DNA from 4 places in the Nesterenkonia lutea genome. Region 2 is predicted to be linked to each of the others. Evidence: riboswitches for the same ligand, from Rfam matches in the RefSeq annotation. Region 2 holds a riboswitch; each other region holds the start of a gene.
The links. Region 2 has a riboswitch for S-adenosylmethionine ahead of H4W27_RS09235 (O-acetylhomoserine aminocarboxypropyltransferase/cysteine synthase family protein). Riboswitches for the same ligand answer to the same signal wherever they lie in the genome.
Positions count from the first base shown of each region.

Region 1: it holds a riboswitch for S-adenosylmethionine, as region 2 does, so the genes downstream of both, H4W27_RS10210 (flavin reductase family protein) here and H4W27_RS09235 (O-acetylhomoserine aminocarboxypropyltransferase/cysteine synthase family protein) in region 2, are expected to answer to the same signal.
Region 3: it holds a riboswitch for S-adenosylmethionine, as region 2 does, so the genes downstream of both, H4W27_RS10160 (ABC transporter ATP-binding protein) here and H4W27_RS09235 (O-acetylhomoserine aminocarboxypropyltransferase/cysteine synthase family protein) in region 2, are expected to answer to the same signal.
Region 4: it holds a riboswitch for S-adenosylmethionine, as region 2 does, so the genes downstream of both, H4W27_RS13030 (NtaA/DmoA family FMN-dependent monooxygenase) here and H4W27_RS09235 (O-acetylhomoserine aminocarboxypropyltransferase/cysteine synthase family protein) in region 2, are expected to answer to the same signal.

Region 1 is NZ_JADBED010000001.1:2,234,993-2,240,301, forward strand. Features, by position in the region: gene H4W27_RS10195 (NtaA/DmoA family FMN-dependent monooxygenase) at 1-36, opposite strand, end outside; gene H4W27_RS10200 (acyl-CoA dehydrogenase family protein) at 51-1,286, opposite strand; gene H4W27_RS10205 (acyl-CoA dehydrogenase family protein) at 1,486-2,715, opposite strand; SAM riboswitch class I at 2,721-2,807, opposite strand; SAM riboswitch class I at 2,992-3,078, shown strand; gene H4W27_RS10210 (flavin reductase family protein) at 3,087-3,614, shown strand; gene acs (acetate--CoA ligase) at 3,767-5,309, shown strand, end outside.
Region 2 is NZ_JADBED010000001.1:2,017,366-2,022,674, reverse strand. Features, by position in the region: gene H4W27_RS09245 (FAD/NAD(P)-binding protein) at 1-856, shown strand, start outside; gene H4W27_RS09240 (FAD-binding oxidoreductase) at 891-2,345, opposite strand; SAM riboswitch class IV at 2,502-2,630, shown strand; gene H4W27_RS09235 (O-acetylhomoserine aminocarboxypropyltransferase/cysteine synthase family protein) at 2,761-4,188, shown strand; gene metX (homoserine O-acetyltransferase MetX) at 4,204-5,309, shown strand, end outside.
Region 3 is NZ_JADBED010000001.1:2,224,184-2,229,492, forward strand. Features, by position in the region: gene H4W27_RS10150 (hypothetical protein) at 1-158, shown strand, start outside; gene H4W27_RS10155 (ATP-binding protein) at 169-1,287, shown strand; SAM riboswitch class I at 1,382-1,493, shown strand; gene H4W27_RS10160 (ABC transporter ATP-binding protein) at 1,504-2,391, shown strand; gene H4W27_RS10165 (aliphatic sulfonate ABC transporter substrate-binding protein) at 2,582-3,664, shown strand; gene H4W27_RS10170 (ABC transporter permease) at 3,661-4,500, shown strand; gene H4W27_RS10175 (LLM class flavin-dependent oxidoreductase) at 4,614-5,309, opposite strand, start outside.
Region 4 is NZ_JADBED010000001.1:2,852,735-2,858,043, forward strand. Features, by position in the region: gene H4W27_RS13020 (DUF4244 domain-containing protein) at 1-49, opposite strand, end outside; gene H4W27_RS13025 (acyl-CoA dehydrogenase family protein) at 290-1,558, opposite strand; gene H4W27_RS13030 (NtaA/DmoA family FMN-dependent monooxygenase) at 1,600-3,024, opposite strand; SAM riboswitch class I at 3,038-3,139, opposite strand; gene H4W27_RS13035 (aldo/keto reductase) at 3,229-4,254, opposite strand; gene H4W27_RS13040 (methionine ABC transporter permease) at 4,346-5,023, opposite strand; gene H4W27_RS13045 (methionine ABC transporter ATP-binding protein) at 5,020-5,309, opposite strand, start outside.

The DNA.
Region 1 (5,309 bases), 220 kb from region 2:
CAGGAAGGCCGAGAGGATGAGTGGTCTGCGGGTCATGGCTGAACTCCGGTTCACGTGTAGAGAGAGATGGGCTGGAATTCACCGTTGAGGAAGTGCGCGCCGACCTCGAGCTTCTTGTAGTCCACGGGGTCATGCAGCGAATGGGTCCTGATGTTGCGCCAGTAGAGGTCGAATCCATGCTTGGAGGCGGTGGACGAGGTGCCGGTGGCCTCGAATATCTGGTGGGTCAGGCGGGTGGCGACATCCGAGGAGATCACCTTGAGCTCGGCGATCTCGATGGCGAGCTCGCCGCGCACTGTGTCGGTGACCTCCTCCCCCAGAGTCAGCACGTGTTCGAAGCGCCGATTCACCCGCTCGGCGAGCGCGGCGACCCCGGCCGTGTTCGCCTTGAGCTCCCCGACCAGCCGCTGGACGAAGGGATCGTGCCGGTACTTCGAGGCCGTGGAGAGGAACCAGGCATTGGGACGGGCATTGATCAGCTCCCGGCCTTTGGCGAGCGCCCCCTCAGCGATGCCCAGGTAGAGATTGCCGAAGGCGAGCTGGATCCCCGGGGTGACCAGCGCGGAGTAGGGCTCCTCCGTGAGGAAGCCGAGGACGTCGTCCTCGCCCACCAGCACATCGCTGTAGGTCACCGTGTTCGAGGAGGAGAGCCGCTGACCCAGGAAGTCCCAGTCGTCGACATAGGTGACCCCCCGGCGTCCGTGCTCCAGGACGAAGGCGAGGATGCGGCCGGTCTCGGGACCTTCGGAGACCCGCGCATTGACCAGGAGCACATCGCCGACGGCGGAGCCCGTGGAGTATCGCTTTCGGCCGTTGAGCCGGTAGCCGTCCTCGGTGGGGACCAGTGTGAGGTCCGGATCCGTGGGATTGACCGAATCCCCCCAGATCCACTGCCCCTGTGCCGTGGCGCGGAACCAGCGCTCGCGGTCTCTGGGCTCGGGGATGCTGAAGAGGATGTTCGCCTCGTTGATGTAGTGGTACGCCAGAAGCTGGGCGATGGAGGCATCCGCGCGGGCCAGGATGCGGATCACCTCCAGCGCCGTGGCCCAATGGCCGCCGCCGCCGCCGAACTGCTCGGGCACCAGCAGGGTGACCAGCCCAGAGGCCTTGAGCAGCCGAGCTTCGCGGTAGGGCGTCTCATTCGCGCGGTCTCGTTCCACGGCATCACCGGCAAGGGTCTGCGCCACGTGGGTGGCGATGGAGCTCCAGTCCTCGAGCTCTGCGGCGGAAGCCCCGCCGGTCCAGTGTGTGCGGGGCTCCGCTGTGGTGTTCAAAGGATGTGACACGGGTTCTCCTGGGCAGTGAGGGGCGGGGCTGTGAGGTCGGGCTGGGCTGCGAGGTCGGGCGGGGGCAAGGACTGGGCGGGGTGCTGTGCCGAGACCGCCAGAGGCGCCTGCCCGGAGCCGAGGACCGGCGGGGCGGTGGAACGGCTGAGGACGTTGCAGCGTCTGAGGACAGCGCGGCGTTGGAAAGACGGAGGCGGCGTCAGGCGAGCTGGGTGACCGCCGGAACATCGGGCTCGCCCACACTCCACAGCCGGACCGGTTCGGTGCCGTTGACGCGGTGATCGCCGGCGATCCGCGCCTTGTACACCCAGGGATTGTGGCTGGTCACCGTGCGCGCATTGCGCCAATGGCGGTCCAGTCCGCGGGCCTGGCTCACTCCTGAGGCGCCGAGCACATCAAAGATGCGGGTGACCGCCTCAAGCACGGGCCGGTGCAGCGCGACCTGCGCCCGTCCTGTGGCCAGCTCCACCGCGTTCGCGGCGCCGATCGCCTCCTCGGGGCTGCCTGTGCGCGCGGCATAGGCGGCATCCAGGTGTGACGCGGTGTGCAGCACCTGCGCTCGGGCCAGCGCGGCGACCGCGTCCACTTCGCCGATGGCCTGAAGCAGCTGCGGGTCCGTGCGCGGAGTCCGCGTGTTTGCGTGCGTATAGGTCCGCGGGCGCTCATGCAGCAGCGCCGCGGCATCGCGCGCGGCGGCCTCCACGATCCCCGCCAGGACGATGAGCAGGATGTGCTGGTAGAGCGCGGTCTGATAGGGGAAGCGGTCGGTGAGACCGCGGAGCTCTGCGGTCTCGACGGCGGCATCGGTGAGTCTCGCGGTGCCCGAGCCCGTGGTCCGCTGGCCGAAACCGTCCCAGTCGTTCTCGACCTGCACCCCGGGCTGATCCCGACGCACCAGCACGGCAAGCTCATTATCGGCCTCGTCTCGGGCCGTGACATCCAGCCAGTCGGCGAAGATCGCTCCGGTGGTGTAGTACTTCACCCCGTTGACCACGGGCCCTGCCGGGGTCTCGCTGACGACTGTCCCGGAGCGATGGAAGCCTCCCTTGCCCGGCTCGGTCCACGCATTTCCCACCAGCTCCCCCGCAGCGAGTCGGCCCAGCCACAGCTGCACACTCTGCTCGGTCTCTGGACGCTCTGTCGCTGAGCGCCACAGCAGGTCCTCCTGCACCGCGAGATGTCCGCGCAGCACCTGAGGAAGGTTGCTGTCTGCCGCCGCAAGCTCGAGGAGGACCTCGGTGGTCTGCACCCAGTCGAGGCCATAACCGCCCACGGCTGCCGGGAGTCGCAGTCTGCCGATGCCGGCTGCGGCCAGGTCGCGCACCTGGTCACGGGCCAGGTCGCGGTTGAGCTCCCGGTCCAGCGCGGAGAGCCCGGCACGCTCGACGGCGTCGCGCAGCTCTTGGGACACAGGCAGATGTATGTTCATACTTTCCTCCATCGGTCCTGGCGTTAGCACCCGGCAGTCCCGGGTTGCTGCGACGTCGACGGGCCAGATCCCTCAGTCGCTCTGGATGGTGATGGACCCAAATATAGAGGACGAACGACGGGTTTCGTCAAATGATCATGACGCCAGGTGTCCTGCTGTGTTCATACGCCGGTCCTTGAACACAGTTTCTGCAACTCGGCGACCGGACGTCATACGACGTCTCACAGTGCGAACAAATATTGCTGGTCGATGGGACCAGCGCGTAGCGTTGCCCTGTAACCATCCCGAGCGGCTGAGAGATCTGGCTCAGAGACGCCGCAGCAACCCGGATACGCCGGGTGCTAACGCCAGGACCGATGGAGTTGATCTGCATGTCTGTCCCTGCTCGTACTCTCGAAGCTCCCGCCACATCCCGCGTGGACTCTCTTGCGCTGCGCCATGCGCTCGCCCAGTTTCCACAGGGTGTCGTCGCCGTCGGCGCTGAGGTCAACGGCTCCCCCGAGGCGATCATCGCCTCGACCTTCACCGTGGGCGTCTCGCTGGAGCCGCCGCTCGTCACCCTGGCCGTCCAGCACGATTCCTCCACCTGGCCGAAGCTGCAGTCCAGCGGCAGCGAGCTGGGCATCTCCGTGCTCGGTCGGGATCAGTACGGGCTGTGCCGCCAGATCGCCTCCAAGGACCGGGCCAATCGCTTCACCGGGGTCGGCTATCAGCTGCACGGCTCTGCGCTGCTCCTGGAGGGGGTGCCGATGTGGCTGCGCACCCGCATCTATGACCAGGTCAGGGCCGGGGACCACGACATCATCGTGCTCGAGATCCTGGATCTGGACTTCACCGAAGATGCCGCCGGACTGGTCTTCCACCAGCATGAGTTCAAGACCCTGACCCCGCTGAGCTGACCCTGAAGGGCCTTTTGTTGACCACCCACCACACCCCTGCCCTGCCCTCCGGCGCGCCCTCGGTGAAGGCAGGACGTGCCGCGCTCGCCTCCACGGATCCGCTGCGGGCAGATGTCCATCACTGGTCCGACCCGGTGAACGAGGACGAGCGCATGGCCTTCTGGACCGAGGCCGCCACCCTGCTGGACTGGGAGACACCCTGGGAGCAGACGCATTCCTGGGTCCCGCCGAACCCGGCGATCCGGCGGGGCCCGGAGATCAGCTGGTACCAGGGCGGAACGCTCAACGCCGCGGTGAACTGCGTGGACCGCCATGTCGCGGCTGGACGCGGTGAACGCATCGCCCTGCACTTCGAGGGTGAGCCCGGAGACCGCGAAGACGTCAGCTATGCCGAACTCGGCCGCCGGGTCAACCAGGCGGCGAACGCGCTGACCGATATGGGCATCACGCGTGGGGACCGTGTGGTGGTCTACCTGCCCGTGCTCGTGGAGACGATCGTGATCACCCTGGCCTGCGCGCGGATCGGCGCCGTGCACTCGCTGGTCTTCGGCGGGTTCTCCGCCGAGGCGCTGAAGTTCCGCGTGGAGGACACCGGAGCCAAGCTGCTGGTCACCACCGATGGTCAGTACCGACGCGGCAAGGCGGTCCCGGTGAAGGCCAACGCTGACGCCGCGGTGGCCGAGGCCGCTGTGGAGCACGGTGGAGATCTGGAACATGTCCTGGTGATCAGGCGCACCGACTCAGCCGTGGAATGGACCCCGGGGCGCGATCTCTGGTGGCACGAGGTGGTGGAGACCGCCTCGACCGAGCACAGCCCGGAGTTCTTCGATGCCGAGACCGAGCTGTTCATCATGTACACCTCTGGCACCACCGGCAAGCCCAAGGGCCTGGTCCACACCACCGGTGGCTACCTCACCGGAGCGCTCTACACGTATCTGCGGCTCTTCGCCCATCCGGACCCGGCGCGACGCGCGAATGACGTCCACTGGTGCACGGCGGACCTGGCCTGGGTCACCGCCCATACCTACGAGATCTATGGCCCGCTGGCCGCCGGCGCGACCCAGGTGATCTTCGAAGGCACCCCGAACACCCCGCACGAGGGTCGGCACTTCGAAATCATCGAGCGGCACAGGGTCAGCACGTACTACACCGCCCCCACGCTGGTCCGCTCGCTCATGGGCTGGTTCCCGGACGGCGTCCCGCAGCACTATGACCTCTCCTCCATCCGGCTCGCCGGAACCGTGGGCGAGGCGGTGAACCCCGAGGCCTGGCAGTGGATCCGTCGGCAGATCGGCCGAGACACCACCGACGACGCCGGCCAGCCGGCACTTCCCATGGTGGACACCTGGTGGCAGTCCGAATCCGGGTCCACGGTGCTCTCCCCACGCCCCGAAGACGCCGGGTTCACACGTCCGGGACTCAAGCCCGGTGCGGCCAGCCGCGAGATGCCGGGCTGGGGCGCCGCCGTCGTCGATGACGCCGGCCGACCGGTGCCTGCGGGGACGCAGGGGAACATCGTCCTCACCGCGACCGGGCCCTCCATGGCCAGGACGGTCTGGGGAAGTCCCGAGCGGTACTACAGCTCCTACTGGGAGAAGTACGCTGATCAGGGCTGGTTCCTCGCCGGGGACGGCGCCCGGAGGGATGAGGACGGGGACCTCTGGATCCTGGGACGGATCGACGATGTCATCAACA
Region 2 (5,309 bases):
GCTGCTGGCGGACACTCATCTGGGCGAGGCGGTGCTGCGCACCCGGGGCCACCACCTGCTGCGCGAGCATGCTCCGGACGTGCTCTGGTTCGACATCCGCTCGCTCGGTCGCCCCTTCGGAGAGCTGACCTTCGACTCAGCCGAGCAGTATCAGCAGCACATGGAGACCTATCTCGAAGATGACGCGGCGACCTCCGCCGCCGGGGTGCGCAGTCCCGTGAAGATGGCCATCGGGGCGCTGCACCTGGCACGCATGGAGGTCAAGGCACTGATCAGTCAGGGTCGGGTCTCCCAGGCCAGCCAGATCAGCGAGATCGAGGGCTGGTTCGAGTCCCTGGTGGAGGGTCTCGCCAGCGGTCCGCCGCTGCAGCGGATCGAAGAGCTCGCCGCTCTGGTCAGGTCGGGTGTGGTGGAGTTCCTGGGGCCGGAGCCGATCTTCGACGTGGACCGCGAGACGGGCTGCTTCACCGCGGAATCTCCGGCTGTGGCGGCCCCCACCTATCAGGCCCGCTGGCTGCTGGAGGCGATGATGCCGGCGAACCGGGTCCAGCTCTCCCGCTCGCCGCTGGTGGCAGGCTTACTGCGCAGCGGCCTCGCCCGGCCACGGGAACTCGCGGACGCCTCCGGGGCGCCGCGGGCCGGCAAGGGCTTCGACGTCACACCGCCGCCGCACCGGCTGATCCCCGCCGACGGGGCGCAGCCGGAGGAGATCTACGTGCTCGGACTCCAGCTCAGCTCCGTGCAGTGGGGGACTGCCATCGCCGCAGAGGCCGGCGGAGACGCCGAATCCTCCGCGCGCACGCTGGCAGATGCCGATGCCGCCGCCCGGGCAGTGCTGGCTGGACCGGCGGCTTGAAACGGGCCGGCGGAGCCCGCCGGGCCGGCACCGGTCACAGGATCGCGCGCCCCGGGTTGAGCCGATGGTCAGGGTCAAAGACGTTTTTGATGCTGCGCTGGAGCTCGATGACCTCGGCTGACTGTTCCCAGCTCAGCCAGCGCAGCTTATAGGTGCCGATGCCGTGCTCGCCGGTGATCGTCCCGCCCATCTCCAGGGCGATCCGCACGGAGCCGTCCAGGGCGGCATGCAGTCGGGACAAGGCTGAGACCGTCTGGGACGAGGCGCCGTCGTCGTCGCTCTCGCGGTCCTGCGCGCTCGGTTCTGGACCGGCCAGAGGTTCGATCTCGGAGCTGGGGACGCTGAAGGTGGGGTGCAGGTTCCCGTCCCCCGCGTGGGCGACGACCTTCAGCTGGACCTGGTGCTCCTCAGCAAGATCTTCGATCGCGCGGATATAGTCCACCAGCCTCGAGCGCGGGACCGCGACATCCTCGCCCACCCGGACCTCGGTGACGATCCCGTCCCCACGGGCGTGCCGGCGCAGCTCGATCAGCCGCTCAGATTCGGTGGACCCCGGAGCGCTGACCTCGGCGCCGAGCCCGCTGAGAACCTTGCGGATGATCTCCGCCTCGATGCTCGCACCGTGACCGTCGGTCTGGATCAGCAGCAGGGTGTTGCCGCGCTGAGCCAGGTCCGAACCCTGCGCCTCATCCAGGGCCAACATGGTCCGGTGGTCCAGCAGCTCGGTGATCGCGGGCTGGACTCGGGCCCTGCCGATGTCGAGCACGCCCTGGGCGGCGGTGGTCAGCTCGCCGAAGAAGGCGGCGATGGTCTCGGTGTGTCGGCTCAGGTGTCGCAGCCGCACGGTGACGCCCACGACGATCCCCAGGGTCCCCTCGGAGCCGACGAAGAGGCTGGTCAGGTCGTAACCGGCCACCCCTTTGAAAGTGGCCTGGCCGGTGTGGATCAGCGTGCCGTCGGCGAGCACCACATCCAGGGCCAGCACCGAATCTCGGGTCACCCCATATTTGGCGCAGCGCAGCCCGCCGGCATTGGTGGCGACATTGCCGCCGATGGTGGACGTGCGATAGCTGGCCGGGTCGGGGGCATACATCAACCCATGCTCGGCCGCCGCGGTGTTCAGGTCCGCGTTGATCACGCCCGGTTCGACCACGGCGACCTCGTCCTCTGCCCGCATCGCAAGGATCCGGTTCATGCGGGTCAGGTTCAGCACCACGGAGCCGGCAGTGGTGTTGGCGCCGCCGGAGACGGAGGTCCCCGCCCCGCGGGTGATGACCGGGAAGCCATGCTCGGCGGAGAGGCGCACCAGCTTCTGCACGTCCTGCGCCGATTCCGCGAAGACGACGGCGAGCGGAGCATGCACCTGCCAATGCTCGAGCGGCCCCTTGTCCACCGCGTGGGACTCGAGCTCTCCGGCCTCGGTGCTCAGGGCGTGGTGCGTGAAAGAGTCGCGCAGGACTGTCAGGACATGGTGGACGGAGGCGCTCATGGGGCCGAGTCTAGGCGAGCGGAATCCGTCCACCTGCCGCGGTGCTGCTGCACTCGGCTGTCGCGGCGCACTGGCGCTGAACTGTCGCGACGCACTTGCGCTCAACCGCTGCGGCCCACTTGCGCCGGGGCGTTCCGCGATGCAGACTTGTCCCTAGGTCAAGAGTGCCAGCGCAAAACCCCGGTTTGCTGGCCGACAACCCTCCAGTTCGCGGTGGGGTGCCCCGGGTGACGACCTGGCTGCGGCGATCACGTGACTCAGTGATCGACGTGGCAAGCGCGGGCCACACACCAGTGCGGGCCCTTACACCAGTCCTCAGGACAGGGCCGTACAGGATTCAGCGCCAGAAGCTCTCGCAGCTGGCAGCGACGTTCATGCGCGGCTCCGCCTCGGACCGCATTGAACGGAGAATCCCTTGAGCAACGACAACAGCACCTGGCAGTTCGAGACCCAGCAGATCCACGCCGGAGTCGCCCCCGACCCCGTCACCGGAGCACGGGCGCTGCCGATCCAGCAGACCACCTCCTTCGTCTTCCCGGACACGGCGGCCGCAGCACGCCGCTTCGGACTCGAAGAGATCGCCCCGATCTACTCCCGCATCGGCAACCCCACGGTCCAGGCGATCGAGGACAAGATCGCCGCCCTCGAGGGCGGAGTCGGAGCGCTGGCCGTCGGCTCGGGACAGGCCGCCACCTCCCTGGCCCTGCTGAACATCGCGGAATCCGGAAGCCACATCGTCGCCTCCCCGACGCTCTACGGCGGCACGCAGAACCTCTTCAAGCACACGCTGCCGAAGTTCGGCATCGAGGTGACCTTCGTGGAGGATCCCGATGACCTGGAGTCATGGCGCGCCGCCACGCGGGAGAACACCGTGGCCTTCTTCGGGGAGTCCGTGGCCAATCCGCGCGGAGACGTGCTGGACATCGAGGGGGTGGCCTCGGTCGCCCATGAACATGGCGCGCCGCTGATCATCGACTCCACGCTGACCACCCCGTACCTGATCAAGCCGATCGACTTCGGGGCCGACGTCGTCGTCCACTCGGCCACGAAGTTCCTCGGCGGCCACGGCACCGCCATCGCCGGAGTGATCGTGGACTCCGGACGCTTCGACTACTTCGCCCACCCAGATCGCTTTCCCGGGTTCAGCACTCCGGACGAGAGCTACCACGGGCTCGTCTTCGGCCGGGATCTCGGCGCCGAGGGGATCTTCGGGGTCAACCTCTCCTTCATCCTCAAGGCCCGCGTGCAGCTGCTGCGCGACCTCGGCCCCGCACTGTCCCCGCACAACGCCTTCGAGATCAACCTGGGCCTGGAGACCCTCTCGCTGCGGATCGAGCGCCACGTCGCCAACGCGCAGAAGGTCGCCGAGTACCTGGAGGCTCATGATGCGGTGAAGCGGGTCTACTACTCCGGGCTGCCCTCGAGCCCCTGCTACGAACGCGCGCAGAAGTACCTGCCCCGAGGCACCGGCGCGGTGCTGGCCTTCGAGCTCGCCGGTGGAGCCGGCGACGACGACGAGACGCAGGCCCGTGCGGGCCAGACGCTGGTCGACGCGCTCGAGCTGCACTCGCTGGTGGCCAATGTCGGTGACGTGCGCTCCCTGGCCATCCACCCGGCCTCGACCACCCACCGGCAGCTCAGCCCCGCCGAACAGCATGCCGCCGGGGTCAAGCCCGGTCTGGTCCGGCTCTCGGTGGGCCTGGAACACATCGACGACATCATCGCCGATCTCGCCCAGGGACTGGAGAAGGCGGCAACGATCCAGGCCGCTGACCAGGACTCTTCTGAGCAGGACCAGAGTGCGGACAATGTGACGAAGCAAGAAGCCGCAGCAGCGGTCTGAGGTTAGGGTGATCGGGTGCTGAATGACTTTGGGGACAGGCCCGCGGGTGCGCTGAAGACGGTCGATGTCGGAGCGTACACATTTGAGACAGGTGGGCAGCTTCCCGAAGTCACCATCGCCTACGAGACCTGGGGCACGCTCGAAGAGGACGGCAGCAATGCGGTCCTCGTGGCGCACGCCCTGACCGGGGACTCCCATGTCGCCTCCACCCCGGCAGATCCTTCCATCGGCTGGTGGGAGGGCCTGCTGGGCCCGGGACGCCCGATCGACACCCAGCGCTGGTTCGTCATCGCTCCGGCGATGGTCGGCGGCTGCTACGGCTCCACCGGACCCGCCTCCCTGGATCCCGAGGGGAAGCCCTATGGCTCCCGATTCCCCTTCGTGACGATTCGCGATTCCGTGCACCTGGAAGCCCGGCTGGCTGAAGCCCTGGGCATCCAGAAGTTTCACACGGTGATCGGTGGATCCATGGGAGGCGCCCGCGCGCTGGAATGGGCCGCCACGTACCCGGAGATGGTCGACGGCGTGGCGGTCTTCGCCTGCGGTGCGGCGTCGACTGCCGAGCAGATCGCCTTCGGCCAGGCCCAGGTGCTGGCGGTGGAGAACGATCCGCATTTCTGCGGGGGCGACTACTACGGTGGACCTGCCCCGCAGTCGGGGCTCGGACTCGCCCGACGGATCGCCCACATCACGTACCGCGCCGAGGCGGAGCTGGGCGCACGATTCGGCCGGGCTGCCCAGGGCGCAGAAGATCCCTTCGGCTGGAGCCGACGGCGCCGCGGCCGCTACCAGGTGGAGTCCTATCTGGACCATCAGGCGAACAAGCTGCTCAAGCGTTTCGACCCCAACTCCTACCTGATCCTCTCCGAGGCGCTGATGAGCCATGACGTGGGTCGGGGGCGCGGGGGAGCGGCTCAGGCGCTCGCCGGGGTCACGGCCGTCCCCTTCCTGGCGGCGGTGGAGACCGATCGGCTGTATCTTCCCGAGCAGTCCCAGCAGATCGCAGATTCGATTCCAGGGGACCACTCGGTTCACATGATCCACTCGCCGATCGGGCACGACGGGTTCCTCACCAGCGCAGAGCAGCTCGGGGTCCCCATGCGGGCCACGCTGCGGCTCTG
Region 3 (5,309 bases), 210 kb from region 2:
ACCTCGAGATCCCCGACCTGGGGTCTGCCGACGGAGCCTTCGTCCGGGCAGTTCTGCCTGACGCAGACATCAGTCCCGCGCACTTCCCCGCCTACGGCGACTCCCGTGACGTCGCAGGGGCCATCGCTGAGGAGATCCTGCTTCGTGCATCACGATAATCTGAGCCCCATGAGAGTGGAGACCCAGCCCGGGCAGACCGAGGCCGACCGGCGAGCTCGCCCAGCACTTGAGCTCGACGCGGAGCCGCAGGCCCTCGAGACGTTCATCGCCGAGCAGCTCGAACCGGCCTTCGATCAGCTGCACCGCTGGCAGAACATCATGGACCACGAGATGCTTCTCCACCGCGCCGCCCGGCGCAAGAAGATGACGATCACCAAGATCAACGATTCGAACGTCCTCTTCTTCCTCGCCGGGATGGTGGTCGGCGGGATGGACACTGTGGTGACCTCCCTCGTCAGCCACCAGGCCCGCCGAGTCTCCGCCTCCAAGGCCATGACGAAGAAGTACCTGCAGGCGGCCGAGGTCCCGACCCCCAGGGGCCGGGCGATCAATCCCACCGAGTTCAGCCGCGCCGTGCAGCATCTGAAGAAGTCCGGCGGGCCGGTGACGGTCAAACCCTCCGCTGGGCGCGCAGGCCGCGGCATCACCACCGCTGTGACCACGAAGGAGCAGCTGCGCCAGGCGTGGACCTCGGCGATGGCGGCACGCTCGGCCACCTCGAGCGCGCGGTACGTGATCATGGTGGAGGAGCACCGGCCCGGCCTGGACATCCGCGCCTATGTGGTCGGCGAGACGGTGGTCGCCGCCGTCGCCCGCGTCCCGTTCTACGTCATCGGCGACGGACTCAGCACTGTGGGAGAACTCGCCGCCGCGGAGCTCGAGCGGCGCCGGCCCAACGCTTACCTCTCCGCCCGGCAGCCCCGAGTCACCGACGCGTTCCTCGCTCCGATGGGGATCACGATGCAGACCGTTCCGGAGCGCGGCGCGCTGCAGCTCCTGACCCCGACGGCAGACACCGCTCGAGGCGGAGGGCTCGCCGTCGATGTCCTGGAGCTGCTCAGCGATGAGCTCCGAGACCTCGCCGCAGACGGGCTCCTGGCTGTTCCCGGCCTGGGCGCGGGGGCGGTGGACATGCTCGCACCGGATCTGGGAAGTGCGGCGGAGGCCGTGGTGCTGGACGTGAACCCCTATGCGAACCTCATGCAGTTCCACTACCCGGCCTATGGCACGGCTCGGCGGGTCAACGATCCGATCATCGACCAGCTGCTGCACCGCGCCTCGCGCTGACCGGCCGGGCACGACCACGCTCTTTGTGTCGTTTTGTCTCACCCAATGAAATCAATTTTGATCAGATTCTGGGCCTGTGCGTATCCTGGTGGACGTACCATCCCGAGCGGCCGAGAGATCTGGCTCGTCGACGCCGCAGCAACCCGGGTATGGGCACCTTGATCAGGTGCCTGTTCGCCGGGTGCTACCGCCAGGATCGATGGGAGTATTCCTCTGATGATTTCGCCTGCCTCCACCCTGACCGAGGACGACGTGACGGCACCCGGTGCTGCCACCGGCTCCAGTGCCCCCGCCTCCGGCTCCGGCGCGGCATCGACCGGCCGACCCGGCTACACCTCGCTCGATGTTCGACTCGACGGCGTCGGTCGCTCCTTCGGTGAGCACACCGTGCTGCGCGATGTCAGTCTCACCGTCGCTCCCGGCGAGGTGCTGGCCATCCTCGGGTCCTCGGGCTGCGGGAAGTCGACTCTGCTGCGCGCCGTCGGAGGTCTCGACACCGGCAGCACCGGTCAGATCCTGATCGACGGATCACCGGTGCAGCGCTATGACGAGCGCACCGCCGTCGGCTTCCAGGAGCCGCGCCTGCTGCCCTGGCGCTCGATCTATAAGAACGTGAGTCTCGGCCTGCCGCGCAGCCTGTCCAAGGCCGAGGGGCGCGAACGCGTGGATGAGCTGCTGGAACTGGTAGGGCTTCGCGACCGGGCCTCGCTGCGGCCGCGGGAGATCTCAGGGGGCATGGCCCAGCGCGCCTCACTGGCGCGGGCACTGGCTCGGCGTCCCGGCGTGCTGCTCCTCGATGAGCCCTTCGGCGCCCTGGACGCCCTCACGCGGCTGAAGATGCAGGACCTGCTGCTCGACCTCCATGCACAGACCGGCACCACTGTGCTGCTGGTCACCCACGACGTGGACGAGGCGCTCCAGCTCGCGGACCGGGTCCTGCTGCTCGGCCGGAATCCGCAGGATCCCGCAGCAGCCGAAGGTGCGACGATCGCGCGGCTGTTGGAAGTGCCGGGAACCCGCCCCCGAGACCGCGCCTCCGCAGAGCTCGCTGCCCTGCGCGGGGAGCTGTTCTCCGGCCTCGGCGTGGACTCCCACACCCACTGACCTCCGCACCGTCGCCGTCGCCGTCTGGAGCCTCTCCGCACGCCGAGGGCCGCAGGTCGATCCGAGCAGCCCGCCGGCCCGCCCTGGGGCGGATGCGCGCGGCGGCACCCCGCTCGCTGAAGCCCAACCCTGAACATAACCACTGAAGCTTCATCCGAAGCTGCACCGTTGAAGAACCGAAAGGCGCTCCATGCCCAGCACCACCGCTTCCCACTCGTTCGGCACTTCCCGCGGCTCGGCCACGAAGGCCGTCTCGGTCGCCGCCGCCGTCGCCCTGCTCGCCACCGCCTGCGGCAGCGATGGCGGCGAGGACGAGCAGCTCGAGACGCTGAACATCGACTTCGCCACCTACAACCCGCTGAGCCTGATCATCCTGGAGAACGGCTGGCTGGAGGAGGAGCTGGAGGAACTCGACGTGGACGTCAAATGGGTCCAGTCCCAGGGCTCGAACGTCGCCAATGAGAACCTCCGGGCCGAGAACATCCACGTGGGCTCCACCGCCGGATCCGCGGCGCTGCTCAACCGCGCGGTCGGCGCGGACACTCACACGATCATGATCGAGAATCAGCCTGAGTGGTCTGCCCTGGTCATCAACGAGGATTCGGACATCGAATCGGTGGAGGATCTCGAGGGTGCATCGATCGCGGCCACGCCGGCGACGGACCCCTACTTCTTCATGGCTCGCTCCCTGCAGGAGGCGGGACTCAGCGTGGACGACGTGGAGATCCAGGCCCTGCAGCATGCCGACGGACGCCAGGCGCTGGCCAACGGCGACGTCGACGCCTGGGCCGGCCTCGATCCCATCATGGCCGGAGCAGAGGCCGACGGCGCCGAGCTGCTCTACCGCAACGTCGACTTCAACACCTACTCGGTGGTCAACGCGACCGGTGACTTCGTGGAGAACCACCCCGACATCGCCCAGATCGTGGTCAACGTCTACGAGCAGGCGCGTGAATGGGCCACCGAGAACCCCGAGGGCACTGCAGAGATCCTCGCGGAGTACGCCGGGATCGAGCCGGAGATCGCCGAGGCCGTCATCACCGAGCGCACGAACTTCGACATCGATCCGGTGCCCGGCGATGACGTCTACGCCGCGATGGAGGCCGCCGGACCGTTCTTCGTGGAGAACGGCGACGTGGACAGCCAGGATGACGTGGACGAGGCGCTGGAGTCGCTGTTCCATCCCGAGTTCGCCGAGAACCGCGAAGCAACCGACGCCGAGGGCACCGAGGACGCCGCAGACGAGGCTGACATCGAGGAGACCGAAGAGTGACAGACACCCTCTACGTCACGGGTGCCTCGGTGCCCGATGCCACCCCGAAGCCCCCGAGACGCCGCAACCGGCTCACCAGGAAGGTGCCGGGAGGCGGACTGCTGATCGGCGCCGTCGTCCCGGTGCTGCTGCTGGGTCTGTGGTGGCTGGCCACCGATGTCACCGGCACCTTCAGCCAGGTGCAGCTGCCCGCACCGCAGGCGGTGTTCAGCGCCGGGCTGGGACTCTTCGAATCGGGCGAGCTCTTCGAGCACATGGCGATCTCTCTGCAGCGCGTGCTGCTGGGCTTCGCCATCGGCGCCGTCCTGGGACTGGCGCTGGGGGCGCTTCTGGGTCTCTCCTCCATCGCCGACGGCCTGCTGCATCCCACAGTGGGCGCGTTCCGGGCAGTGCCGTCCCTGGCCTGGGTGCCGCTGCTGCTGCTCTGGGTCGGCATCGATGAGGATTCAAAGGTCATCCTGATCGCCATCGGCGCGTTCTTCCCGGTGTTCACCGCGATCCACTCCGCGCTGCGCCATGTGGACGCTCAGCTGGTCGAGGCCGGGCGCGCCTTCGGCTTCCACGGAGTGCGGCTGCTGGGGACGGTGCAGCTTCCCGCCGTGGTGCCCAGCGTGTTCTCCGGTCTCCGGCTCGCACTGGCCCAGGCGTGGCTGTTCCTGGTGGCCGCCGAGCTGCTGGCCTCCTCCGAGGGTCTCGGATTCCTGCTCACCGAGTCCCAGAACAACGGGCGCACGGACCGGCTGCTGCTGGCCATCGTGCTGCTCGCCCTGCTGGGCAAGCTCACCGATACGCTGCTCGGCCTGCTCGAGCGCAAGGCGCTGAAGACCTGGGCCTGACCCTCCGCTCCCCCGCGCCGGCCGCGCTTTACCAGGGCTTGCGCGTTCTACCAGCCGAACCTCGGCCCGGTAGATCGCGCAAGCCCCGGTATTCTGCGCACTAGAAGGGCCGGTCAGCTCTTCCGGCGCAGCTGGAACTGGGCTCCGTGGTGCTCTGCGGGCAGGTGATCGCCAGCGCCGAAGAGCTTGTTGCGCAGGGTGCCCTCGGTGTACTCGGTCTTGTACCGGCCAAGCTTCTGCAGCTCGGGCACCACATGCTCCACCACGTCCTCGAAGGTGCCCGGAGTGATGTGATACGCGAGGTTGAACCCGTCCACGTCGGTCTCCTCCTGCCACTCGATGAGCTGCTGCGCCGCCGAGGCCCCGCCACCGACGATGACCGGGCCGAATCCGCCGACGCCGACCCATTCGGCCAGCTGCCGGACGGTCCAGGCCTCGTCCTCCCGGCCGGAGGCCTTCTGGAAGGTCTCCACGGTGGACTGGATGGCGTTGGACTCCACATCCCCGATCGGCTGGTCCAGGTCGAACTGGCTCAGATCGATCCCCATCCAGCCCGACATCAGCACCAGTCCGCCCTCGGCATCGATGTATTGAGCCAGATCCTCGTACTTGGCCTGCGCGGCGGCGTCGTCGCGACCCGTGACGATGGTCTGCATCGCGAAGATCCGCACGGAGTAGGGGTCCCGTCCGGCCTCTGCCACTGACTGACGGATCTTCGCCACGGAGGCCTTGGCGAGCTCCTTGGTGGGCGGATTGATGAACACCGCCTCGGCATGCCTGCCGGCGAAGGCGCGCCCGCGGGCGGAGGC
Region 4 (5,309 bases), 840 kb from region 2:
CCTGCGGACGGGTTTGCGCTGATGTCGTCTCCGTGATCGTGACTTCCATGACTGTGCCTTCCGTGACGGTCGCCCGGCGCTCGGGATATTCGAGCTTCAGAGAAGCGGGATTCGAGACTCCGTGAGCCTGACGACTGATGACCGCTGCTGACTGCAGGTGATCACCAGTCTCCGGTGATCGATCAGCGATTCCGACGGACAGCGCGACGCTGTGGAGAGGGGTGATGCAGACCGCGGAACAGTCAGCGTTGGGGAAGACCACCGGAGGGCCGGTGTGGGATTCGCGGCTTCACGCAGCCCGTTCAGGTTCTCCTGCGGCGTGTGAGTCAAGGAGCTGCCACGGATAGGAAAGCGTGCCGAGCAGCTCATAGCCGCCGACCCACTGTTCCTTGCGCGGAAGCGGGTTGTGCGAGGAGATGGTTCTGGCGTTGCGCCAGTGCCGGTCCAGCAGCTTGCTCACCGACGTGCTGGATGCTCCCGTGGCATCGAAGATTGACGTGGTGGCTTCCAGGACCAGTGGAATGGCCACCACCTGAGCCTGGTAGACCGAGAGGTTCGCTCGATCAGCGGCAGCTTCGGCAGCTTCGGCACCTTCGGCACCGTGCCGTGCCTGCCAAGCGCGCTCCAGGTCTGCCGCTGCGTCCAGCACGGAGGCCTGCACTGCCTTCACCTTCGCGGAGGCGCGACCGATGACGGCCTGGTTCAGCGGGTCAGACGCGGGGGTGACCCCGGCGGGCGCCCCCAGGGGTCGGCGGGTGCTGGACTGGATGTGGGTCACGATGTCATCCACCGCGCGGCGGCCGATCCCGGCAAGCACCGCGAGCAGGTGCAGCTGGTAGAAGCCGATCATGTGCGTGATGGGACGCTGGTCTGCCGCGTGGACCGTCAGATGTGCCTCCTCGACCGGCACCTGGTCGAAGGTGGTGGTCCCGGTGCCGGTGAGTCGCTGCCCAAAACCATCCCAGTCGTCGATGCGCACCAGCCCGGGGGCATCGGTCCTGACCGGGAAGCTCGCGAACTCTTCCCCGTAGCGGGTGGTGACGTTGACCCAGTCCGCGAACAGGGTGCCGGTGCTGTAGTACTTCTTGCCGTCGAGTCGCAGCGTCCCATCGGCGTGACGGCTCAGAGTGGTGGTCTGCTTCTCCCAGCTTTCAATGCCCTGTTCGCTCTGGGCGTTGCCGATGATCGCGCGATGCTCCACGGCCTGATTCGACCAGAAGGCCCTCTCCGCGGAATCGCCGCTGCTCAGGTGGGCTTCCAGGAACGCGAAGTGGCCGCGCCACAGGTGCGCCACGTGCGGGTCAGACTGGGCGAGGTCGATGAGCAGCCGGAACAGGGTCTGCGCCGGGACGCCTTCTCCTCCGAGATGGCGAGGGACTCGCAGGGCGCCGAAGCCGGCGTGCCGCAGCCACTCGACCTGTTCGAACGGAAGGATCCGTCCTTGTTCACGCTCGAGGGCGCCCTGCGCGATCCGGTGGAAGACCTCGGCGTAGCGTTCATGGAGTTCCGGGTAGCCCGGGGCGGCGTCGGTGTGCAGGTCTGGGTGATGAAGTGTCATGGTGATCCTCAAGTGAAGGGTTCGGGGCCGGCGGGGATCGCTCAGGCTGGGGTCAGGCGCGCGCCGAAGGGTGCGGCCGGGAGCTTCAGGTTGGAGGGATCCAGGTAGCGGCTCGAGGGGTGTGTGCTGTGGGGGCCGGGTCCTGCGCCGAGCAGGCGCTCGCGGAGGGTCTGGCCGGGCGTGTATTCGGTCCGGGCGAGGCCTCGTCGCTGGAGCACCGGGACGACCAGTTCCACGAAGTCCCTGATGGTGCCGAAGCTGATCTGATTGCCGATGTTGAAGCCATCAAGACCAGACTCGTGAGCCCAGTGAGTCAGCGCATCCGCAGCCTGAGCCCCGGTGCCCACCACGCGGAGACCGTTTCTGGCTCGTCCACCGGCCCCGGCTGAACCGCGAAGGTCCTTGACCCGCTGGCCCTCGCGCCACCCGCGGATGAGGATCTCGTGACCGGGGTCTCGGCGACGGATGATGTCAGCGACGAGCTCCTCGTGCGGATACCTTTCCAGGCCCGGGATGCGCCCGTTCTTCTGCAGGGCGGCCCAGTCGCTGCGGCAACGGTCGATCTCCGCGGCCTTCGCGTGGGCCTGTTCCTCGGTGGGTGCCACGATGACCTGGGCCGCGGCCAGGAAGCGCAACTGATCCGGATCTCGTCCTGAAGCGGCGGCGTGCGACTTGATGGTCTCCACATTGGCCCGGATCGCCTCCGGTGAGTTCCCACCCAGGAACACCACCTCGGCATGTCTGCCGGCGAATGCCATCCCGGTCAGGGAGCTCCCCGCCTGGAAGATCACCGGCAGGCGCTGCGGGGACGGTGCCACCAGATGTGGCCCACGCACCGAGAAGTGACGGCCCTTGTGGTCGATGTAGCGCACCTTGTCCGGGTCTGCCCAGGTGCGAGTCTGGGTGTCACCCAGGACCGCGTCGGAGTCCCAGGATCCCAGGAGCAGCTTGTAGACCACGTCGAGGAATTCGTCCGCGATCTCATAGCGCGTGTCGTGCTGGACCTGGTCCGGGAGTCCGAAGTTCTGCGCCGCGTTCTTCAGGTACGAGGTCACCACATTCCAGGCGATCCGCCCTTCGGAGAGCGCGTCCAGGGTCGCGAGGCGACGAGCGAAGGCGAACGGCGGCTCGTAGGTGGTGGAGAAGGTGGCGGCGAGCCCCAGGTGATCGGTGGATTCTGCCAGTGCGCCGAGGAGGATCAGCGGGTCCAGAGCAGGTATCTGGTACCCCTGGCTCACCGGGCTGCGCAGCCCGTCCTCGGCGCTGTCGTAGGCGCCGACCACATCGGCGAGGAACAGCTGGTCGAATCGACCCTGCTCGAGAATGCCGCCCAGCTCCCGCCAGAAGGACAGACTGTCGACGCCGTGGCGCCGGTCCTCAGGGTGAGTCCACGTTCCGGGCGAGAGGTGCACCACCGAGCCCATCTCGAAGAGGCTCAGTATCAGCGGACGGTCATGACGAGTCATACATTCCTGCCTTTCTCCATCGGTCCTGGCGGGAGCACCGTATCGACGTGAATGTTCACGACTTGGGTTGCTGCGACGTCACTGAGCCAGATCTCTCAGTCGCTCTTGATGGTTGATACAGCTACGAGACTAAGCCCGCGGAGGCGCTTTGTCACATATTAAGAATTAAATGTTCATATAACATTTTTAGGGGCTTGGAGTGGCTCAGTCGCGAGGGAGAAGGTTCTCTCGCCCGCCGGAGACCCACGCGGGATCGAAGCTGCGATCACCGTGGACCCGTCCCGCGAGAGCATCAAGCTCCCCCGAGATCTCACCGGTGAGCTCCAGCTGCGCGGCCCCGCGCTGCAGCTCGTCCCAGTGCGACGCAGACCGGGTCCCAGGAATGGGGGAGATCGCGACGCCGCGAGCCTGGGCCTGCTGGTAGAGCCAGGCGATGGCGAGGCCGGCGGTGGGCAGCTGGAGACGCTGCGCGTTCAGGCGCAGTTCACCGGCCAGCGCGTGGTTGTGCTCCAGGTTCTCCGGCCTGAACCAGGGAAAGGACCTGCGTGCGTCCTCCGCGGGCAGAGCCTGGGCGTCGAAGTGGTCGGTGAGGAGACCTCGGCCCACGGGTGAATAGGGGACGAACCCGATGCCGAGCTCCGCGCAGGCCGGCAGGACATATTCCTCGACGTCGCGGGCGAAGAGGCTCCATTCGCTCTGCACGGCGGTGAGGGGGTGCACTGCATGTGCCCTCCGGATCTCCTCAGCCGTGGCCTCGGAGAGTCCGATCCGCCTCACCTTGCCAGCGGTGACCAGGTCGCTCAGCGCGCCCACACTCTCCTCGATCGGAGTCTGCGGGTCGACTCGGTGCAGGTAGTACAGATCAACGTAGTCGGTGCCCAGACGCGCGAGGCTCAGGTCGATCTGTTCTCTGATGTAGGCGGCATCTCCCCGCGCCCGGCGTCTGCCGACCCCTGCGCCCTTCTCGATGCCGACCTTCGTGGCGAGGACGAACTGCTCCCGGCGGTTCCGCAGGAACTCACCGACCAGACGCTCACTCTCGCCATCGCCATAGATGTTGGCCGTGTCGAGGAATGTGATGCCGCGATCGGCCACATGCTCCAATATCTCCTGAGCCCCCGCGTCGGTGACGGATCCGTAGGCTCCGGCGAGGGACATTGCACCGTAGCCCAGTGACGAGACCTCCAATGCATGGCGGCCGTCTCCCAGGGTGATGGAACGTAGCGTCATCGATGAATCCTTCTGCTGTTCGGGGCTGCTGTTCGGGCTGTTCGAGCTGTTCTGCGGGGCCGCACCTCGGGGCAGGAGCCCTCGGCGCCGTTCATCGACGCATGACCTTGCGTGCCGCCCAGTTGCCCACCAGCTGGAGCGACTGGACGAAGACGATCACCACGATGACCGCCAGCCAGGTGACCTCCGGGCGGAACCTGTTGTAGCCCTCGACGATGGCGAAGTTGCCGATGCCGCCGCCGCCGATGATCCCTGCCAGAGCCGACATGTCGGTGAGCGCGATGATCACAAAGGTATACCCCAGGATCAGCGGGCCCAGCGCCTCCGGCAGCAGCACGGTGAGGATGATGCGCCGCCGGGAGGCGCCCATGGCGCGGGCGGCCTCGATCACGCCGGGATCGATGGAGACCAGGTTCTGCTCCACGATCCGCGCGATCGCGAAGGTGGAGGCCCAGATCATGACGAAGATCACCGCGTCATTTCCGATCCCGGAGCCGATCACGAAGATGGTGACCGGCTGCAGCGCCGCGATAAGAATGACGAACGGCACCGGACGGATCAGGTTCACGATGAAGTTCATCGCCATCCAGGCAGGCTTGTTCGAGAGGAGTCCGCCCTCTCGCGTGGTGTACAGCGTGAGTCCGATGGCGAGTCCGATCAGCCCGCCGAGCAGGAACGCCCACGCCACCATATAGATGGTGTCGAAGATGGCCTCAACCAGCTCGGGCCCGTAATAGCTCCAGTCCAGAGCCTGGTATGTGTCGATCACGCGTCCACCTCCTGCACTTCCCCGGCGGCGTCGAGCGCCGCGACGAAGGCTCTCACTGCTTCGGGATCACCTTCCACGGCCAGGGTCAGCAGTCCATAGGAGGCGTTCTTGGTGGTGCTCATGCCTCCATGAACGATCTCGAACGAGACTCCATGGGACGCGGCCTCTCCCAGCACCGCGCTGACCGCGCCTGCGTCATGCAGCGAGACCACGATGAGTCGTCCGGAGCTGTGGCGACGAATCCATTCCACCTCCTCGACCGAGGGACGGTTCTTCAAGGCCGCAC